DNA from 4 places in the Micromonospora sp. NPDC023814 genome. Region 4 is predicted to be linked to each of the others. Evidence: riboswitches for the same ligand, from Rfam matches in the RefSeq annotation. Region 4 holds a riboswitch; each other region holds the start of a gene.
What was found. A riboswitch is a leader RNA that binds a small molecule or an ion and turns the genes downstream of it on or off. The one in region 4 is predicted to bind cyclic di-AMP.
Positions count from the first base shown of each region.

Region 1: linked by a shared signal. The riboswitch ahead of AB0G14_RS15810 (hypothetical protein) and the one ahead of AB0G14_RS07240 (hypothetical protein) in region 4 are both predicted to bind cyclic di-AMP.
Region 2: linked by a shared signal. The riboswitch ahead of AB0G14_RS07715 (C39 family peptidase) and the one ahead of AB0G14_RS07240 (hypothetical protein) in region 4 are both predicted to bind cyclic di-AMP.
Region 3: linked by a shared signal. The riboswitch ahead of AB0G14_RS03650 (NlpC/P60 family protein) and the one ahead of AB0G14_RS07240 (hypothetical protein) in region 4 are both predicted to bind cyclic di-AMP.

Region 1 is NZ_JBFAAF010000025.1:59,288-64,213, forward strand. It holds gene AB0G14_RS15800 (MarR family winged helix-turn-helix transcriptional regulator) at 148-474, opposite strand; gene AB0G14_RS15805 (carbonic anhydrase) at 681-1,469, shown strand; gene AB0G14_RS15810 (hypothetical protein) at 1,742-2,761, opposite strand; cyclic di-AMP (ydaO/yuaA leader) riboswitch at 2,765-2,896, opposite strand; gene AB0G14_RS15815 (YibE/F family protein) at 3,063-4,415, opposite strand; gene AB0G14_RS15820 (hypothetical protein) at 4,843-4,926, shown strand, end outside.
Region 2 is NZ_JBFAAF010000010.1:59,235-64,160, forward strand. It holds gene AB0G14_RS07705 (CDP-glycerol glycerophosphotransferase family protein) at 1-561, shown strand, start outside; gene AB0G14_RS07710 (alpha/beta hydrolase) at 581-1,324, opposite strand; gene AB0G14_RS07715 (C39 family peptidase) at 1,433-2,269, opposite strand; cyclic di-AMP (ydaO/yuaA leader) riboswitch at 2,490-2,632, opposite strand; gene AB0G14_RS07720 (hypothetical protein) at 2,920-3,678, opposite strand; gene AB0G14_RS07725 (hypothetical protein) at 3,898-4,332, opposite strand; gene AB0G14_RS07730 (acyltransferase) at 4,521-4,926, opposite strand, start outside.
Region 3 is NZ_JBFAAF010000005.1:190-5,115, forward strand. It holds gene AB0G14_RS03645 (peptidoglycan recognition family protein) at 1-1,985, opposite strand, end outside; cyclic di-AMP (ydaO/yuaA leader) riboswitch at 2,224-2,360, shown strand; gene AB0G14_RS03650 (NlpC/P60 family protein) at 2,373-3,413, shown strand; gene dcd (dCTP deaminase) at 3,484-4,062, opposite strand; gene AB0G14_RS03660 (pyridoxamine 5'-phosphate oxidase family protein) at 4,141-4,692, shown strand; gene AB0G14_RS03665 (zinc metalloprotease) at 4,811-4,926, opposite strand, start outside.
Region 4 is NZ_JBFAAF010000009.1:94,943-99,868, forward strand. It holds gene AB0G14_RS07230 (AAA family ATPase) at 1-1,439, shown strand, start outside; gene AB0G14_RS07235 (cation diffusion facilitator family transporter) at 1,532-2,449, shown strand; cyclic di-AMP (ydaO/yuaA leader) riboswitch at 2,603-2,734, shown strand; gene AB0G14_RS07240 (hypothetical protein) at 2,748-3,809, shown strand; gene AB0G14_RS07245 (SRPBCC family protein) at 3,916-4,383, opposite strand; gene AB0G14_RS07250 (STAS domain-containing protein) at 4,571-4,926, opposite strand, start outside.

The sequences.
Region 1 (4,926 bases), on a different contig from region 4:
GCGGAGCGTGTCCGGGGGTGTCCGGCGCCGGGTCGGTCGGTGTCGCCGGCGAGAGCCCTGACAGCCTGGCGACGGACGCGGCGCCGCCGATGTCGCGCAGGCGGTGAGATTGCCGTCGCGCGCCGACGGCGGGGCCTGCCCCCGGCCTCAGGTGCGGCCGGCGCTCTCGGGATCGTCGTCGGTGAAGAGGGCGAGCAGGTCGCCGACCTGCCGGTCGGCCTCGGCGGGGTGCCGGAACCGCCCGGCCGGGTTGAGCGTGTACTCGTTGCGCCGGCCCACCCGGGTGCGGTGCAGGTAGCCGCCCGCCTCCAGGTCGGCGACGATCGCCTGGGCGGCCCGCTCGGTGACGCCCACCTCGTCCGCGACGTCGCGTAGCCGGGCGGTGGGGTTGCGGGCGATGGCGAGCAGCACGTGCCCGTGGTTCGTCAGGAACGTCCAGTTGCGGGTGCTCCCGTTCTCCCCTGTCGTCGCCATGTCGTCATCGTATGGCGCGCCTTTCGGGTTTTCCGCCGCGCCCTCGCGCGGGAGGCCCCGCCCGACGTCTGCGGGCGGGCGCGAACATATGAAACGCATATCACGCATCCCTTGACGTACCTTCGGGTGCGTGTGACCGTGGGGGCAGCCCGCGCCCAGCGTCGGCCGGGGTGACCAGGTCGTTCGTGAGGGACGAGGTGAGGGAGATGAGTCGTCCCGGATCCCCCGGCGCTCAGCCGGGCCCGGAGCGGAAGTCGTCGGAGCCGGCACCGGGAGACCCGACCGCCGTGCGGGACGCGTTCCCCACTCCGGGCGGTCCGGAGCAGGCGCTCGCCGAGTTGCAGGCCGGCAACCGCCGGTTCGTCACCGGCACCCCCCGCCACCCCAACCAGGACGCCGGGCACCGTGCCGCGGTCGCGGACGGGCAGCACCCGTTCGCGGTGATCGTCGGTTGCTCCGACTCCCGGCTCGCCGCAGAGATCATCTTCGACCGCGGCCTCGGCGACCTCTTCGTGGTACGCACCGCCGGGCACACGGTCGGCCCCGAGGTGCTGGGCAGCGTCGAGTACGCCGTGACGGTCCTGCGCACACCACTGGTGGTGGTGCTCGGGCACGACTCCTGCGGGGCGGTCCAGGCGGCCCGTACGGCGGACGCCACCGGCACGTCCCCGGCCGGGCACCTGGGCGCCGTGGTGGACGCCGTGGTGCCCAGCCTGCGCCGCGCCGCCGCCGAGGGCGTGGACGACATCGACCGCATCGTCGACATCCACATCGCGCAGACCGTCGAGGCGATGCTGGACAGGTCGGCCGTGCTCGCCGCCGAGGTGGCCGCCGGGCGCTGCGCCGTCGTGGGCATGTCGTACCGGCTGGCGGCCGGCGAGGCGCGGGCGGTGACCGCCGTGTCCGCCGGCGAGGCGCGGGGGGGCGCCGAGGTGGCCAACGGGCCGGGCGCGGTCGACGGGGCGCAGCCTGCCGTCAGTGCCGCCCTCGCCTGACCCGTTCCTTCGCTCGGCCCGGCTCGGGACGCCGACGCCCGTCGACGGGAGCCGACGGACGCCGAGTGGGCCTCAACCGCCCACGGGTCCCAGAAGCGCCGAGAGCGCCGAAGCGCCGACAGGGCCCACAGCCCGTCCGGACCGGGCCGCGCGACGCCGGAGCGGGTCGCAGAGACGCCGACAGCGTCCGAGAGGGCTACAGCTGCCGACAGGGTCTAGAGACGCCGACAGGGCCGCCCCGCAGACGCGGGGCGGCCCTGTCGTTGGCTGCGTCAGAGCAGGGACACGTGCACGTGGTCCGTATGGTTCGACGGGCCGCTGTAGGACTTCCAGCCGGTCGCCGGGAACCAGATCTGCCGGTTCCAGATCACGTAGTAGATGCCGAGCCGGTCGGCGTTGCGGACCAGGAACGCGGTCAGGTTGTTGCCGTACATGTAGGTGTCGTCGTTGTGCCAGGGGGAGAAGCCGCTCCTCTGCAGCGACCAGTCGCAGGCCCGGCCCTTCGGATGCTCGTACGGCCCGCCGGAGCGGTAACAGCCGACGAAGCGGTTGAAGCCGGCCCGCTTGACCTCCTTGTACATGTGCAGGGTGCGCGCGGTGATGCAGCCGGAGGTGGTGGGGTCGTTCTCGGTGCAGGACAGGGGCTTCCAGTCGCCGTCGGCAGTACGACCCGGTGCCATCCGGGCCACCGGCGAGGTGGCGACCACCTTGCCGCCGGTCAGCCCCCTGCCGCCGACCAGGGCGAGCGCCTTCTCCGCCTCGCGCTTGCCGCGGGCCATCTCGTTGGTCAGCTTCTGCTGCTCGCGGACCTCGGCGTCGAGCGCCAGCTTGGCCTGCTCGGCGCGGTTCTTGACCGCGTTCACCTCGGCGAGCTTCTTGGCGTTGACCAGGTTCAGCTCGTCGAGGGCGGCGGCGCGCTTGACGAACGAGTCGGGGCTGGCGGTGTCCAACAGCATCGACACCGCGCCGATCCGCCCGGTCCGGTAGGACTGGGCGGCGATCTGGCTCACCTGCGGGGCCAGCGCTGCCAGGTCGGCCTGCGCCCGGTCGACCTCCAGGGCCAGTTCCAGTTGGCGCTTCTTCGACTTCGCGAGCTTCGCCTTGGCCTGGACGTAGCTGCGGTTCCGCGTCTCGATCAGGTCGTTCAGCAGCTTGGGCTCGTCGTCCCCGTGGCCGGAGGGTTGGGCCGGGGGGGTGGGTGCGGCCGCCGCCGGGAGGGGCCCGGCGAAGACGGCCAGGGCGGCGATCACGGCCACCACAGGTGTCAACCAGCGGCGTAGGGGTGCCGTCACAGTTTTCCCTTCCGTCGACCGCCGACCGGGTTAGCTGACGGGTTCGGGGCGGAAGTGGCCCCTACCGCTGTCGCGGATTCACCCCACGTACCTGGGTCCCCGGCTCGCCTGGCGGCGATTGGGCGGCGGCACCGCAGGCGCCGCTGCGCGCCTTCGGCGGTGACCGGCAGCGAGGTTACCCGAGAGCCCTCCCGGGGATCTACGTCCCTAAGCCGACTAAATGCGTTATTTCGTAACGGCGGAGGGTGACCAGTGACGCGTTTATCAGGCGGGACGTCCTGATCGGTCACGCTGAGGAGTTTCACCATGCGGTGTCCGTGCTCCCGTTTCGGTCGGGCCACCCGGCGGGGGCGGCGGAGGGGGTGTTTCCGGCGCGCGGCCCGCTGAGGGCCTCCAGCGCCTCGGACCGGTCGGCTGCCGGCCGGGGGGCCGGCGGGGTCGGGGGTGCGCCGCGGTCGGCTGACTCGTCGCCGCGCCGGCCGGCCGTGGTCACCACGGCCGCGAGCCCGGTGGTCAGCGGCACGGCGGCGATCAGGCCCAGGGTGGCGACCGCGCTGCGGACGATCTCCTGGGCCAGGAACTCGCTGGTCAGGATCTGGCTCACCGCCCGGGAGTCGGCGGTCAGCAGGAGCAGCACCGGCAGCGAGGCCCCGGCGTACGCCAGCACGATGGTGTTCACCGTCGAGGCGATGTGCGCGCGGCCGACCCGGGTGGCCGCCCGGTACAGCTGCATCCGGGACAGCCCCGGGTTGGCGTGCGCCAGCTCGGTGACCGTCGCGGCCTGCGTCACGGTGACGTCGTCGAGCACGCCGAGCGAGCCGATGATGATCCCGGCGAGCAGCAGGCCGTGCAGGTCGACGTCGGCCTGGAACATCGACAGCGTGGTGGCGTCCTCGGTGCCGAACCCGGTCAGGTGGGTCGCCGCGGTGGCGATCGTGCCGAGCACGCCGGTCAGCACCAGGCTGCCCAGCGTGCCGAGGACGGCGACCGAGGTCTGCGCGGTCACCCCGTGCGTCAGGTAGAGCACCACGAACATGATCAGTGCCGCGCCGACGACCGCGACCAGCAGCGGTGGGCTGCCGGCGCTGATGCCGGGCAGCACGAAGGTCAGCAGGATGGCGAAGCTCGCCGCCAGGCCGGCCAGCGCCGCGAGCCCCCGCCACCGCCCGAACGCGACGATCGCGGCGGCGAACAGCACCACCAGCCAGAGCAGCGGCTTGCCGCGCTGGTGCTCGGCGATGTTGTAGGCGCTCGCCGAGGGGTCGGCGGGATCGGTGAGCTGGACCAGGATGATCTCGTCGCCGACCGCGACCGTCGGCGCCCCCGGCCCTGCCGGTACGGGCGTCTCCACCTGCTGGCCGGCGTCGGGGCCGTCGTCGACGCGTACGGTCACCGTGCCGCAGGGGCCCTCCGCGGCGCCCGGGGCGCCCTCCGGCGCCTCCGGGGTGGGCGGGCACGGCTCCGTCACCACCCGGGTCACCGTGCCGTGGTGGCGGGGCGGATCGGTGCCGGGCGCGGCGTCCGGGGCGTCCCACGGCCAGAGCAGCAGGGCCGCGATCAGGGTGGCGACGAACAGGGGCACCACCGTCGCGACGAGGATCCGTCGCACCCTCGGCGGGGCGGACGGTGCGGGACGGGTGTGGTCGGCGCCCATCGAGTGTCTCCCAACGAATCCAGGGCGGGGTACGTGCCGGCAGGCCGGTCGGTTCGGCGTGCCCGGGTGACCGCCGCAACGGATCGCCCTGGGGTGGCGGGCCGGTCGCGCACCGCGACGGCCCGGCCCGGCCCGTCGCGGTCGTTCGGTACCGCCGCCCGGTCGGGGCGACGGTGCGGGCGGCGCGGAGTGCGGAGGGCCACCGGCCGAATGGTAGCCATCCCGACATCCGGTCGCAGGTTGTGAGGGCTGGTGTCGGCTGCGGGCCGCCCGTCCGGCAACCGTCGGTCACCACCATGTCACTGCCGGGTGCCGCCGGTCGACCGTCCCGTGGTGGCCGACACCGCGGTCTCGTCCGGGGCGGATTCGCCGTCGACTGTGCCGGTGGCCCCCAGCCGCACCGGCCCCGGGGACTACCGTGGTCGGTGTGCGGGCGGCGGCGACGGTGACGGCGGGGCGATGGGCCCGGCTGCTGCTGCTCGTCGGCACGCTGTTCGGCCTGGCCGCGATG
Region 2 (4,926 bases), on a different contig from region 4:
GCGACGGTGATCCTGCGGGCCCACCCGTACACCTCGCAGAACCCGGCCTCGGCGCGGCAGTTGGGCCGGCTCACGGAGCTGCTGGCCGCGGACCGGGCCCGGAGTGGCCGGCAGCACGTCTTCGGCGCCGCCGCCACCCGCGAGCTGACCCTGACGGAGTGCGTGAACCGCTCGGACGCGCTGGTCTCCGACGTGTCCGGGGTGATCTCCGACTACCTCTACTCCGGCAAGCCGTACGCGGTCACCGACATGGGCGACGAGGGCGACCGGTTCGCCGAGCGGTTCCCGCTGGCCGGCTCGGGCTACGTGCTGCGCCGCGACATGTCCAACGTGGACGAGGTGCTGGCCGCGCTGCTCGACACCGACCCGCTCGCCGCCGCCCGCTGGGCCACCCGGAGCCGCTACCTGGGCGACTTCCCGGCCGAGTCGTACGCCGAGGCGTTCCTGGACGCCGCGCGGCGGCAGCTCGACGCGGACTGGAACCCGCCGACGCCGCGCGCCGTTGGCGGGACCGGCCTGCCGGTCGAGCCGGACGAGGCGACCCTCTCCGCCACCACCTGACCGGCCGGCACCTCGCGGGTCAGCGGTACGGGTCGACCAGCTCCAGGACGGCCTCGGGGGCCTCGACGTGGGCGTTGTGGCCCAGGCCGGGCAGGGTGGCGACCGGCACGCCCAGCTCCTTGAGCTGGGCGTCGGTGACCATGGGGTCGTGCTCGCCGCGGGCCAGCAGCACCGGCACGTCCGTCGCCGCCAGCAGGGTCGGCAGGTCCGGCTCCCCCACCCCGAACGCGGCGGGGTCCATCGCCAGCCGCCAGCGGCCGTCGACCTGCCGCAGCCCGGCCTCGACCACGGGGTGGTCCGGCGCGAAGAGCCCGGTCAGGCCGGCCACCCGCAGGTACCGGCGGGCCGCCTCGTCCCGGCTGGCGAACCAGGTCACCGGCCGGGCGGCCAGCTCCCCGGCCTTCGCCAGCTCGGCCGGGGACCAGACGGCCTTGATGCCGAGCCCGACCACGGCGTCGACCGGCAGCCCGGCGCGGCGGGCGGCCAGCGCCAGCCCGACCACGCCGCCGAGGGAGTGCCCCAGCACGACGAGCCGGTCCCCCGCCGCGAGCCCCGCGGCGATCCGGTCGGCCAGCCCGGCGAACGAGTACGCCGACAGCGGCGGCGACCAGCCGTGGCCGGCGAGGTCCGGCGCCAGCCACCGCCCCGTCCACCGGCGCTCCAGCAGCGGCGCCCAGGGCAGCCACACGTCCCCGGTCGCGCCCATGCCGTGCAACAGCAGCAGGACGCGCCGGCCGTCCCGGTCACCCGATTCGTCGACCATAGGCCGCAGTGTGCCACCCGCCGTACGCCCCGGCGAGGGCCGTGACCCGGAGACGACATCGGGCGCCGGCTCCCGGGGTGGGGAGCCGACGCCCGACGGGTGTCTTTGTCAGGCGGAGTAGCCGCGGGTGGCGGCCCAGTTCGCCAGGGCGATGGTGGACATCCAGTACGACGCGGTCGCCGGGTTCGCCGAGTCGGCGATCTTCACCAGCCGGCCCTCGTCCTGGTAGCCCACGACGGCGATGTAGTGGCCGCCGGGGAAGGAGTGCCAGCCGCCGTCGGTGTCCGTGGCGCTGCCGGCGACGTTGACCACGACGCCCCGCCCGTCCGTGATGGCGGCGACCACGTCGGCCTGGAGCTGGTCCATCTGCGCCGGGGTCGCGGCACCGCCCGGGATCATCCGGGTCCGGTACGGGTCACCCTTCACCGTCGCGTTCAGCACCCGGGTGGTGTCCTCGGCCGAGTCGGTGCCCATCTCGTCGGTGCCCAGCTGGGCGCCGAGGGCGTCCTGGCTGCGCGCGATGCCGGCGGCGCTGAGGGCGTGCCGGACGGCGGCCGGACCGCAGTTGTAGAAGGTGGTCTGGGCCTGGTAGTCGTAGTCCAGGGACTTGGACTTCGGCGGCTCCGGCTTGCGGGTCAGGTCCGGGTTCGGGGCGGCGCTGGTGGCGCTGGCCGACGGAGCGGCGCTGGACGCGGCCGGGGCGCCGGCCGACGGGGCGGTCGCGATGCGGGCGTCGCCACGCGAGGCGACGCTGCCGTCCCGCAGCTCGCTCACGGCCACCGGGGCCTGTGCGGCGGCGGGTGCCTCGTCGGTGCCGGCCAGCAGCGCGCCGGTGCCCGACGCGAGCACGAGCGCCGCGGCCGACGCGGCGGCCACCTGGTACGGACGCTCGGACGTGAGGCGACGGAGCTGTCGCTTGAGGTGGTGCTTCACGGTTTCCTCCACGGGCTCGGGGGGTGAGCGGCCGCCGGTCCGCGCAGGGGGGACCGACCGCGCGGACGGCGTCCGGCGGTGGTGGACCACTCAGGGGATGCGCCCGGAATGCCGGGCGACGGGCGGTGACCGGTGAGTCAGCTCGCGGCGTGCGGCCGGGCGAGCGCGGGCACCGCGGCGCCGTGGAGGCGCCGGAACGACCGGGGGGCGGGTGGGTGCTGCACGAGGATGGAACTCCTTCCGACGCCGCCGACCGGGTTAGCTGACGGATTCGGGCGGGAAGAACGCCCTACCGCGGGGCCGTGGCCCGCGGATTCACCCCGATGTTGCACTGGGTCCCCGGCTCGCCTGTTCACGATTAGGCGGGTCGGCGCGGCGTCGCCTCTTGCGATCGGGTACCGCACCGGACGGGCCGACACTACTGGTCGGCCCGCGCCCTGCCAACCCGCTCCCACCTGCTTAAACCTTGATCGAGAGACTTTTTTTGCGGTCAGTTCGACACTGACGCGACTCAATGGGACGACCGTTTCCCGACGCACCTTGCGTCGACAACCGGACGAGCGGCGGACATCGGCGCGGAATCGCCGGCGGGAATCGGCCGGGCCGCGCCGGATGACCGGTTCGGCACCGCTATGACCGGCGTCACGAAATTGCCCGGCGGTTCAGCCCACCCGCGCGGGCCGCCAGCGCGCGGCGAGCGCGGGCCGGCGCCCGGCGGACACGGGCCGGGCCGCCGGGAGCCGGCCCGGCCGGAGCCGGACCGCTGCGGCGTACGCCTCCCCGGCCAGGGCCCGCGCCGCCTCGGCGGCCAGGTCGGCGTCCCGCCACGCCGACCGTTCCCGCTCGGCGGCGGCCCGGTGGTCGGCCCGCTTCGCGTCGCGTACCGCCCGGGCCAGCGCGATCTCCTGCTCGACCGGGTGCCGGCGGGGATCCCAGCCGGCCCGGCGGCCGAACACCTCGCGGAGTTGGCGGGTGGAGAGGTCGCCGCGCCAGTGGGCCGCCACCGCCGCGTGGTGCAGCCAGCGCTCGCGGGCGGCGTACTCGGCGGGCGTGCGCGGGGTGCGCGGGGCGGGCAGGGCGGCGGCGCCGGTGAAGCGGCGGGCGGCGGTCTCCGCCTCGTCGTACGCCCGCCAGGCCCGGTCGGCCTCCTCCTGGGCGGCGAGCCAGTCGGCCCGCCACCGTCGGGCGGCGTGGGCGGCCCGGCCCGCCGCGACGGCCACCTCCTCGGCGTAGCGGCGCAGGTCGGCCGCCTCCGCCACGGGGTCGACCGCGGGCGGGGCGACCGGCTCGTCGGCGGGACGGACCCGCTCGGGGTGGGCGACCAGCACGGCGAGCACGGTCAGGGCCAGCAGGAGCAGGGCGGACCAGATGGCGGCGGCCCGCGGCACCTCGATCAGGAACTGGTAGACGACGGTCTCCATGGTCGGCACCTCACGGGGAGCGAGTGCGGCAGCGGGGCGCACGCGGCGCCCGGGTGGCGGGGCTCGGCGGTGCCACGTCCCGCCGCCGGGATGTGGCGCGGGTGGTGGAGAGCGGAGGACGGGCACCCTTGTCAACGCCTGCGGTGGCGAAAGGGGCCCTTCCTACGCCGTGCGGCGGGCGCGGTCGCGGGGCGCGCGGGCCCCGCGGGGTGGTGCGGATCAAACGTGCGGCGGGCCCCGGGGGCCGGCCGTCACCGGGGTGCGCCCGACCGGCGCGGGGGCCGGGCCGACGGTGACGGCCCCGGCGGCTGCGCCCGGGTCGGCCAAAGCGGCGGGGTGGCCGGGGCCGGTGGCGGCCCGGTCGACGGCGGCGGCCCGGTCGGGGTCGGCACCGTCGGCGACGACGCGGTGGTCGGCGACGGCCACGGGCGGGTCGGCGGGTGCCATCGTGACGGGGAGTGCCGGGGCCGGGGGCGCCCAGGCGTCAGCCGGGGGCACCCAGGTGTCGGTCGAGGGCACTCCGGCCTGGGCCGGGGCAGCGGGGAGGGCCCCGGCGCCGACGGCGAACGCGACCGCGACGGCGAGGCCGGTCAGCAGCCGCGCGGCCCACCGCGCCACCCACCACAGGGGACAGGTGAGCGCGACGGGAAGCACGCGACCACGCTACCGCCGATGCCGCCGGTCCGCATCGCCGCCGGGCGTGTCCCGTGTGCGGCGGTCTCGGCGGCCCTCCGGCCCGATGCTCTGCGCGTCCGGCCGCCCACCCCGGACCGCACGGACCAGGGTGGACGGGTAGTCCGGCTACTCCGGTTGGTCGACCTGCGTCAATGGACGCGGTCGTCCTACGCCCGGGGGAGCGGCCGGCCGGCCGTCGCACGGGGCTCGGCGTACGCCGGTCGATGGTCCGCCTCCGGCTCGGCATGCCGGGGGCGCGGCACGACGCGCCCCCGCTCCCCCGGCGGCCGCTGCCGCGGGGCGGCCACACCCTCGACCGGCGGCAGCGCCCGGGCCGGGCGGCGCGGGCCGAGCAGCCGCATCATCGGCGTCTCGACGAAGCGGTGCAACGCTCCGGCGAGGGCCAGGTTGACCAGCAGGAAACCGAGCACCGCGGCCAGCCCCCACCAGCCGCGGTAGCCGACGCCCCAGTCGCTGGTGAGCCGGAGCACGGTCACCATCACCAGCACGTGCACCAGGTAGAAGGCGAAGGAGACCTCGCCGAGCCAGACCATCGGCCGGGACCGCCACGGC
Region 3 (4,926 bases), on a different contig from region 4:
ACGTCGTCCAGGTTGACGTACATGACCCGGTGGCCGAACTGGATCTGCACGTACCTGTTCTCGCCGCGGACCACCGTCCAGTCGCCCGGCGACGACCCGTCGAACGTGACGGCCCGGTAGTACTCGCCGGGGAGCACCGTGCCGACGGCGTACCGCTGGCCGGCCGAGAGGGTGTACTGGAGCGGGGAGATCGGCTGGTAGGGCACGCCGGCCGGGTAGGCGGCCTGCTCCGGGTACGCCCGGCCGTAGACCGGGATGGTGGCCTTGCCGGCCTTCGGGGTCACCACGAAGCCCACGGACCACTTCGCGGTCGGCTTCGAGGCGGGGTTGTGGAACCACGCCTTCTGGCCGAGGTACCAGATCGCGGTCCAGTCCCCCTGCACCTCGGCCAGCGCGTACGTCTGCCCGGCGGAGGCCCGGGCGCCGTGGTCGGAGATGTACATCGTGTTCGGGGTGCCGTCGGGCCGCAGCGCGATGTCGTTGACCAGCGGCGCGTCGTGGCTCGGCGCGCTGTGCAGGATCACCGCGGACGAGCCGCGCAGCGGGCAGGGAGCCACCGGCGGGGGCGGGTTCGGCACGCCGGGCGGCTGCCGGTTGCAGCCGGTGAACTGCGGCTGGTTGGTGGCGAAGTCCGGGTCGATCGTGACCAGCCCCGTGTGCGGCGTGCCGGTCGACGTGAACGGCGCCTTGAGCAGGTCGAAGTAGTGCGACCAGTCCCAGTACGGGCCCGGGTCCCAGTGCATGCCGCGCACGGTCGAGGCGACGGTGCCGGGGACGTTGTCGTGCCCGATGATGTGCTGCCGGTCCAGCGGGATGTTGTACCGCAGCGCCAGGTGGCGGACCAGCTTGGCGGAGGTGCGGTACATCGCCTCGGTGTACCAGGTGCCGTGCCCCGCGAAGCCCTCGTGCTCCAGGCCGATGGACTTGGCGTTCACGTACCAGTTGCCGGCGTGCCAGCCGACGTTCTTGGTCTTGATGTGCTGGGCGATGTGGCCGTCCACCGAGCGCAGGGTGTAGTGCCAGCCCACCCGCCTCGGGTCCTTGACCAGGTTGACGCTGGGGCCGAAGTAGCCCTCGGTGTCGTGGATGACGATGTACTCGATCTTCTGCTGGGCCGGCCGGTCGGCGAGGTCGTGGTTGCCGTAGTCCCCCACGGTCGGGCCGTACTGCACGTAGGGCGCCGGGATCCACTCGCAGGAGATCGTGTCGGGGCACTCCAGCCCGTCGGGCCGGGCGACCTTGCGCAGGCCCAGCCGGTCGAGCCAGGAGCGTTCCGGCTGCACCGCGCGGGCGGCGAGGGTGACCCGCTGCCCGTCGTCGGTCAGCCGGCTGTCGCCGGCGGCGATGGTGGCGTACACCTCGTTGGCGAAGGCCGCCGCGGCGTCGGTGCTGTCCGCGCCGGAGTAGCGGGCCACCGCGCCGTACCAGGCCGCCGGGTCCGTGTCGGCGCCGACCGGGGCGCCGATCTCCTTCTGGTACGCGGCCAGCAGCGCCGCGCCGCCACGGATGTTGGCCGTGACGTCCGTGCGCAGCGCCTCCTCGCTGGCGCCGGTCAGCCCGGCGGCGGCGTCGAGCGTCCGCAGCGAGGCTTCGGCGGGAGGCTGGGCGGCCGGCGGCTCGTGCGCCTCGGCCAGGGACGGGCGGGAGTCGTCGCCCCGCGGGTCCTCGGTGCCCTCGTCGTGGTGGGTGCCCCCGGGCAGCGCGGCGACGTACTCCGCGTCGGTGAGGTGCATCGGTCCGAAGCCGCCGCTGGTGCTCGGCGTTCCGGCGTTGGTGTCCCAGCGGGACTGCAGGTAGGAGACTCCGAGCAGGACGCTCTCCGGCACGCCGTACTCCGCAGCCGCGGCGGCGTACTGCTGCTGCCGGTCGGTCGTCGGCGCGGCGGCGGCGGTTCCGGCGGCGGTGAGCGGCGTCGCCGCCAGGGCGGCCGCCACGGCGGCGGCCAGCAGGACGCGTCTGCTCCTCGATGTCGCTGACAGGTGCATCAGACCCCCAGGTCGGACGGGCGAATGTGGGGCCACCTTCGCCCCGGTCGGCACCTCTGGTCAATACCTTTCCATCTATCACTTCGTAAGGAAGGAAATCTTCGTCGCCGGGGTTGCGGGCCTCCCCGGGCCGCGTGAATACGGTGTGTCACGGCGCGATGGGTTGCGGATCGATAACGACGGTCTCTACTCTGGTCATTCGTCGGCCGGCGACAGTCCGCCCATCCGGGGCGGTAACGGTCCGACACCGCCGAGTCGCTCCCGAGCGAGCCGGGGACCCAGGTACCCCGGGGTGAATCCGCAGCACCTGCGGTAGGGCGTCCCCTTCCCGCCCGAACCCGTCAGCTAACCCGGTAGGCGGTACGGGAAGAAGGAGTACGGAGCCCGGTGGCACACCATGCCCCGCGGCCACCGTCGACACGGTCGGCACCCGCCGGCCCGACGACGGCTGCGCCGCGCCCACGCTGGTACCGCTGCACCACCGCCCTCGCCGCCCTGGCCGCGTTCGCCGTCGTCCTGACCGGCGGCGCCACGGCGGCCCACGCCGAACCGACGGTCGCCGAGATCGAGCGCCAGATCGACGAGGACTGGAACAAGCTCGAACCGATCATCGAACGGCACAACGCCACCCGCCAGGACCTGGCCGCCAAGCGCAGGCAGGCCGACGCCCTCGCCAGGCAGATCGAGCCCTTGGAACGGCAGGTCGAGCAGGCGATGGAGGAGGTCAGCGCGCTGGCCGTCCGCGCCTACAAGGGCGAGAACGTCTCCGCCGTCAACGCCCTGCTGGGCAGCCGCTCGCCTGACCAGATGGTCGGCCAGCTCGAACTGCTCGACCGGTTCGCCCAGCACCAGCAGCAGGACGTGCGGCAGGTCGCCGAGCTGCGCGACCGGCTGGCCGAGAAGAAGGCCCCGCTCGACGAGATGGTCGTCCAACTCGGCCGGACGGAGGCCCAGCTCGCCGCGAAGAAGAAGCAGATCAACGCCGAGATCGACCGGCTGCAGAAGCTGCGGCTGCGGATCTACGGCAGCGGCGGCGGCGGTTCGCTGCGCCCCGCCCCCTGCCCGGCCAGCTATCCCGGTGGCGGGGCCGGCACCGCCGTCAAGTTCGCCTGCGCCCAGATCGGCAAGCCCTACGTCTGGGGCGCCGAGGGCCCGAACGCGTACGACTGCTCGGGCCTGATGCTCGCTGCCTGGGCGAAGGCCGGGGTCTCGCTGCCGCACAACGCCGCGCAGCAGCGCCGGGTCACCGCGACCATCACCCGCGGCGAGCTGCGCCCGGGAGACCTGGTCTTCTACTACAGCGACCTGCACCACGTCGGCATGTACGTCGGCGGGGGCTGGGTGGTGCACGCCTCCCGAGCCGGGGTGCCGGTCAAGATGAAGAAGGTCGACGACGGCCCGATCCACAGTTACGGCCGCCCCGGCTGAACCGCCTCGTCGCGTACGACGGAAAGGGCCCGCTCCGGCGCGCGGCGCGGAGCGGGCCCTTTCGTGGTCGTCAGCGGGTCGGCCAGGTGCGCCAGTGCTGCCAGGAGCGGCTCGGGGTCGGGCCGCGCTGCCCCTGGTAGCGCGAGCCGTAGACGGCCGAGCCGTACGGGTGCTCGGCCGGCGACGAGAGCCGGAAGATGCAGAGCTGACCGATCTTCATGCCCGGCCAGAGGGTGATGGGCAGGTTGGCCACGTTGGACAGCTCCAGCGTCACGTGGCCGGAGAAGCCCGGGTCGATGAAGCCCGCGGTGGAGTGGGTGAGCAGGCCGAGCCGTCCCAGGCTCGACTTGCCCTCCAGCCGCCCGGCGAGCTGGTCGCCGAGGGAGATCACCTCCAGCGTCGAGGCGAGCACGAACTCGCCCGGGTGCAGCACGAACGGCTCGCCCTCGGGCACCTCGACCATCGACGTCAGGTCGTCCTGCTGCATCGCCGGGTCGATGTGGGTGTAGAGATGGTTGTTGAAGACCCGGAAGAGCTTGTCCAGGCGTACGTCGATGCTGGACGGTTGCACCAGCGTGGGCTCGAACGGCTCCAGCGCGAGCGTGCCCGCCTTGATCTCGGAGACCAGGTCGCGGTCGGAGAGCAGCATCGCACCACCTTAGCGAGCGATGTGCGTGACCTGCGTGTCGGACTACCTGTTCGTACACGTGTTCGATAGAATGTCGGCATGGCTTCCTGGTCCGAATTCGCCGCCGACGAGCCCCGCCTCGCCGACGGGATCCGCTCCCTCATGCAGCAGTACGGGCCGGGCTTCGGCTACCTGGCCACCGTCCGCGCCGACGGCGGGCCCCGGGTCCATCCCGTCTCTCCGGTGATCACCGACGAGGGGCTCTTCTGCTTCGTGGTCGACTCGCCGAAGCGGCGTGACCTGGAACGCGACGGCCGCTACGCCCTGCACTCCTTCCCGCCGGAGGAGAGCGACGACGAGGCCTACGTCGCCGGCCACGCCCGGCCGGTCACCGACCCGGCCCGGGTGGCCCGGCTGGCCCGCAGCCACCGGGCCGCGCCGCAGGTCGACTGGCGGCTGTTCGAGTTCACCGTCGACGTGGCGATGCTCGCCCGTCGGGAGCCGGGCGTCGCAGGCGGTGCCGGCGAGGGGCACGGCCGGCCCGCCGTCCAGGTCTGGCTCGACCCCGGCGCGACCGCCGCCGGCGCCGCCCTGGTGCCCGAGACGCGGTCGGGGAGCGGCGGCAACCTCGCCGCCCGCCCGGCCGCCTGAGACGCGGTGCGGCGCCCCGGGCCGTCCCCGTCCGGGGCGCCGCACCGCCCCCCACCCCACCCCGAAGACGACGGTGCCGGCCCCGTCGAGCGGGGCCGGCACCGGTCGTGCGGGGGAACTACGCCGCGCGGTACGCGTTCCAGGCGGTCAGCATGCGGCTGGCCTGCCCGGCGGTGAACTGGTGCATGCAGGAGTCGTAGGTGTAGTCCATGAAGTTGGTGATCGGGTCGGCGC
Region 4 (4,926 bases):
GGTACGCCGGCGGCGGCATCCTGGTGGTCGGGCCGTCCTCGGTCTTCGTCGAGTACATCGCCTCGGTGCTGCCCTCGCTCGGCGAGGACACCGCCACGCTGCACTCGCTGGGCACCCTGTTCCCGGGCATGAGCGCCACCCGTACCGACCCGCCGGCCGTGGCGGCGGTCAAGGGCTCGCTGCGGATGCGCCGGGTGCTGGAACGGGCGGCCCGGGACGCGGTGCCGGACGGCCCGGCCGAGCTACGCCTGCTCTACCGGGGCGAGCTGCTCCGGCTGGACCGCCGCGAGCTGGACGCCATCCGGGAGCGCGCGATGTCCCGGGGAGCCCGCCGCAACGAGGTGCGCCGCGCCGGCTTCGACGGCGTCTTCGCCGCGCTCTGGGCGCAGGCCCGTCGGCTGGGCATCGGCCGGCTGCCCGAGCAGCGCGCGTTCGAGGACGAGATCGCCGAGCGGCCGGAGTTCCGGGAGTTCCTCAAGGCGTGGTGGCCCCGGCTGCACCCCCGGCACGTGCTGGGCTGGCTGGCCCGCCCCGACCGGCTGCGCCGGTACGCCGGCGGGATCCTCTCCGGCGCCGAGGTCCGGCTGCTGACCGACGCGTACCGGAGCCTGGACCGCGTCGGGCTGACGATCGCCGACATCGCGCTGCTGGACGAGCTGGACGCGCTGCTCGGCAAGCCGATGAAGCCGGCCCGGCCGAAGCGGGACCCGTTCCAGCTGGCCGGCGGGGTCCGCGAGCTGAGCACGTTCGCCGACCGGCAGCGCGCGGCCCGCGAGGCGGCGCGGCAGCGCCCGGAGGACTACCGGGAGTACGCGCACGTCGTGGTCGACGAGTCGCAGGACGTCTCGCCGATGCAGTGGCGCATGATCGGCCGGCGCGGCCGGCTGGCCTCGTGGACGGTGGTGGGCGACCCGGCGCAGACCGCGTGGACGGGCGACCCGGAGGAGCTGACCCGGGCCCGGGACCAGGCGCTGGGCCGGCGCAAGCGGCACCACTTCACCCTGACCACGAACTACCGCAACTCGGCGGAGATCTTCGCGGTGGCGGCGGCCGAGATCCGCCGGCTGCACCCGGACCTCCCGCTGCCCAGGGCGGTGCGCTCCACCGGCGTCGACCCGGTCGAGCTGGTGGTGCCGCCGGTGGAGCTGGAGGCCGCCGTGGTGACGGCGGCCACGGCGCTGCTGGCCGAGGTGGAGGGCACCGTGGGCGTGATCACCCCGGTGCCCCGCCGGGACGAGGTGGCCGGGTGGCTGGGCGGGCTGGGCGCGCCGCGCCTACAGGTGGTGACCAGCCTGGAGGCCAAGGGCATGGAGTACGACGGCGTGGTCCTGGTCGCCCCGGGCGAGATCCGGGCCGACCCGGGTTCGGGCGTACGGACGCTCTACGTCGCGCTGTCGCGGGCCACCCAGCGGCTGACCACCGTCGACCCGACCGGCTGAGTCGTCCCGGCCGCCGCCGGGCAGTCACTTGCACATATTGCGATGTGAGCATAGATTGAACCGGGTCCGGACGGGTGACGGAAGGTGGGCGCGTGGGTGCAGGTCATGACCACCACCACGGGTCGGTCGCGAATGCCGCGCACCGCCACCGGGGCCGCCTCTGGGCGGCGTTCGCGCTGCTCGGCGCCCTGATGGTGGTGGAGGCGCTGGCCGCCTTCCGCACCGGCTCACTGGCCCTGCTGAGCGACGCCGGGCACATGTTCACCGACGTGCTCGGCATCGGCATGGCGCTCGCGGCGATCACCGCGACCCGCCGCGCCGGCGCGGACCCGCAGCGCACCTTCGGCCTCTACCGGCTGGAGGTGCTGGCCGCCCTGGCCAACGCCGTGCTGCTCTCCGGCGTCGCGGTCTACGTGGTCGTCGAGGCCGTACGCCGGTTCGGCGACCCGCCGGAGGTGCTCGCCGGCCCGATGCTCGCGGTCGCCGTGCTCGGCCTGCTCGCCAACGTGGCCGCCTTCGCCCTCCTGCGGTCCGGGGCGAAGGAGAGCATCAACATGCAGGGCGCGTACCTGGAGGTGCTGGGCGACCTGCTGGGCTCACTCGGCGTGATCGGCGCGGCCCTGCTGATCGCCGTCACCGACTGGTGGTGGGCGGACCCGCTGGTCGCGGTGGCGATCGGGCTGTTCATCCTGCCCCGCACCTGGCGACTCGGGCGCGCCGCGCTGCGCATCCTGGTGCAGGCCGCGCCGGAGCACCTCGAGGTCACCAGGGTGCACGACCGGCTGGCCGCCGTGCCCGGCGTGGCCGAGGTACACGACCTGCACGTCTGGACGCTGACCTCCGGGATGGAGGTGGCCTCGGCGCACCTGACCATGAAGCCGGGCGCGGAGGTCGGCGCGGTGCTCACCGCGGCCCGGACGGCCCTGCACGAGGACTTCCAGATCGAGCACGCGACGTTGCAGATCGAGCCGGGGGCGTCTCCCGGGGCCTGCGGGTCGGTTGAGTGGTAATGAGCACAGCCTTAAATCTGGGAGAGTATTGTTGACTTATGCCGGATTTGACGGTAAGCAGACAGGCACCCTCAGTCACCCGTGCTGCACCAGTCACACCGGCACCGGTAGGCTCGGTTCCGGCCTCCGCCAGGCGGCACCCACCGGTGCCGGCGGTGGCCGCCGCCTAATCGCCCGGCGGGGCGAACCGGGGAACCATGTTCGTGGGGTGCATCCGCGTCAGCGGTAGGGATCTTCCGTCCCGAACCCGTCAGCTAACCCGGTCGGCGGCTGACGGAAGGACACGTGTATGCCAGTGATGGCACCTGTACGACGACGCGCCGCCCGGTTGGCGGCCCTGATCGCCGTGACGCTCGCCCTCGGCGCCGCGGTCGCCCCGGTCACCACCACCCCCGCAGCGGCCGCCTCCCGGGCCGGCCTGCTCGCCGCGGCCCCCGGCCAGGACGAGGAGGGCGGCACGCCCGCCCTGCGGGCCCAGCTCGAAGCCGCCAGCAAGGGCTACCTGGACGCCAAGCGGGCGCTGGACACGTCGGTCAAGCGGCAGCAGCAGCTCGCCGCGCAGCTCAAGACGACCGAGAGCGAGCTGACCGAGCGGAGCAGCAAGGTCGGCGAGATCGCCGGGGTGGCCTACCGGACCGGCCGGCTGGGGGTGGCGTCCGCCCTGCTCAACAGCGGCTCGCCGGACGGCTTCATGGACCGGGCCGCCGCCCTCGACGCGGTGGCCGCCAACGAGGACCGGGCGCTCCGCGAGCTCCAGGAGACCCGCGACCAGGCCGCCCGCACCAAGCTCGCCCTGGACGGCGAGATCCGGGAGCAGCGCAAGCAGGTCACGCTGATGGCCAAGCGCAAGGACCAGGCGGAACGGGCGCTGACGGTGGCCAACCGGTCGCAGTCAAGCGGCGGCGGGCCGGGCGGCAGCTCCACCGCGACGGCGAAGCCGGCGCCGCGCAACTCCGACGGGTCCTGGCCGTCCGAGTCGTGCAGCGTCAACGACCCCACCCCCGCCAACGGCTGCATCACCCCGCGCACCCTGCACGCGCTCAACCAGGCCAAGGCGGCCGGCTTCACCCGCTACGTCTCCTGCTACCGCCCCGGCGGCTCCGGGGAGCACCCCAAGGGTCGCGCCTGCGACTTCGCGGCCCAGAAGGGCGGGTTCGGGGGCGACGCCACCGGCGGCGACAGGACGTACGGCAACAACCTGGCGGCGTACTTCGTCAAGAACGCCGACCGGCTCGCCGTGCTCTACGTGATCTGGTACAGGCAGATCTGGCTGCCCAGCAGCGGATGGAAGTCGTACAGCGGCGCCAACGGCGACCCGTCCAGCGACCACACCAACCACGTGCACCTGTCGGTCTACTGACGCCCCGGCCCCGGTGACCCGCTCGCGGGTCACCGGGGCGACCGCCTTCCCGCCGCCACCTCCCCGGCCGTCGGCCGGGGAGGTGGCGGCGTCGTCGATGCCCGGCTCAGGCGGGCGGTGACTCCGGCGGGTGCCCGCCCAGGGCGACGCCGAGCCGGGCCGCCAGCCCCAGGTGGGCGGCGCGCGCCTGGCGGAAGGCGTAGCCGAAGAGCGGGACCGGCGCGGTGAGGGTGATCTCGACGTCGATCCGGACCACGCCGTCCGGCTCGGCCCGCAGTCGGGTCCGGTTGCGCACCGTGGTGGCCGGCCACTGCCGCGCCACGGTGACGATCTCGTCCGGCCCGTCGACCAGGACGTCGGCCCGGTAGGTGACCGGCAGGCGCAGCGGCCCGACGGCCAGCCGGTCGGTGATGAGGTAGCTGGCCCGCGCGCCGCGACGGGGCGACACCCGGCGGACCCGGACGATCAGCGGGTGCAGGTCCTGCTGCCGGGCCGGGTCCGCGAGCAACCCCGCGGCGTCGGCGAGCGAGCAGCGCGCCTGGACGGTGTAGCTGAAGGAATCCCGCCTGAGCACGCCGTCTCCCCACCGTCGCCGTCGCCCGATCGTCGCGCACCGGCGGCGCGCTGGCAACGGCGCGCCGCTCCGCGCGCGGATGCCGGCCGTGCGATCCGCGCGCGTCACCGAGGCGTCCGACATCGACCTGTCGGGCCGCGGCGACGACTGACGCCAACGGGGCACCGGCGGGACCCCTGCCGGCGGGTCAGGCGCCGGGGAGGACCTCGGGGGCGGGCACGCCGGCGTAGTAGGGCTCAGGGGCGCCGAAGAGGCCGAGCAGGCCGGTCACCCAGAGCTGCCGGTGCACGAACCGGCTCGGCTCGGTGACGACGAGCTTGACGCCGCTCACCTCGGCGGTCTGGAAGCCGGCGACCATCGCGCTGATACCGACGGAGTCGATGAAGGTGACGAGCCTCATGTTGAGCTCGATCCGGCTGGGGCGCCCCTTGGCCAGGACCTCGGCGATCGCCTCGCGCACCTCGTATGCGGTGTCGACGTCGATCTCGCCCCGGGGGGCGATCTCGATGACACCACCGGGCATAACCGACTTCACGATCGACA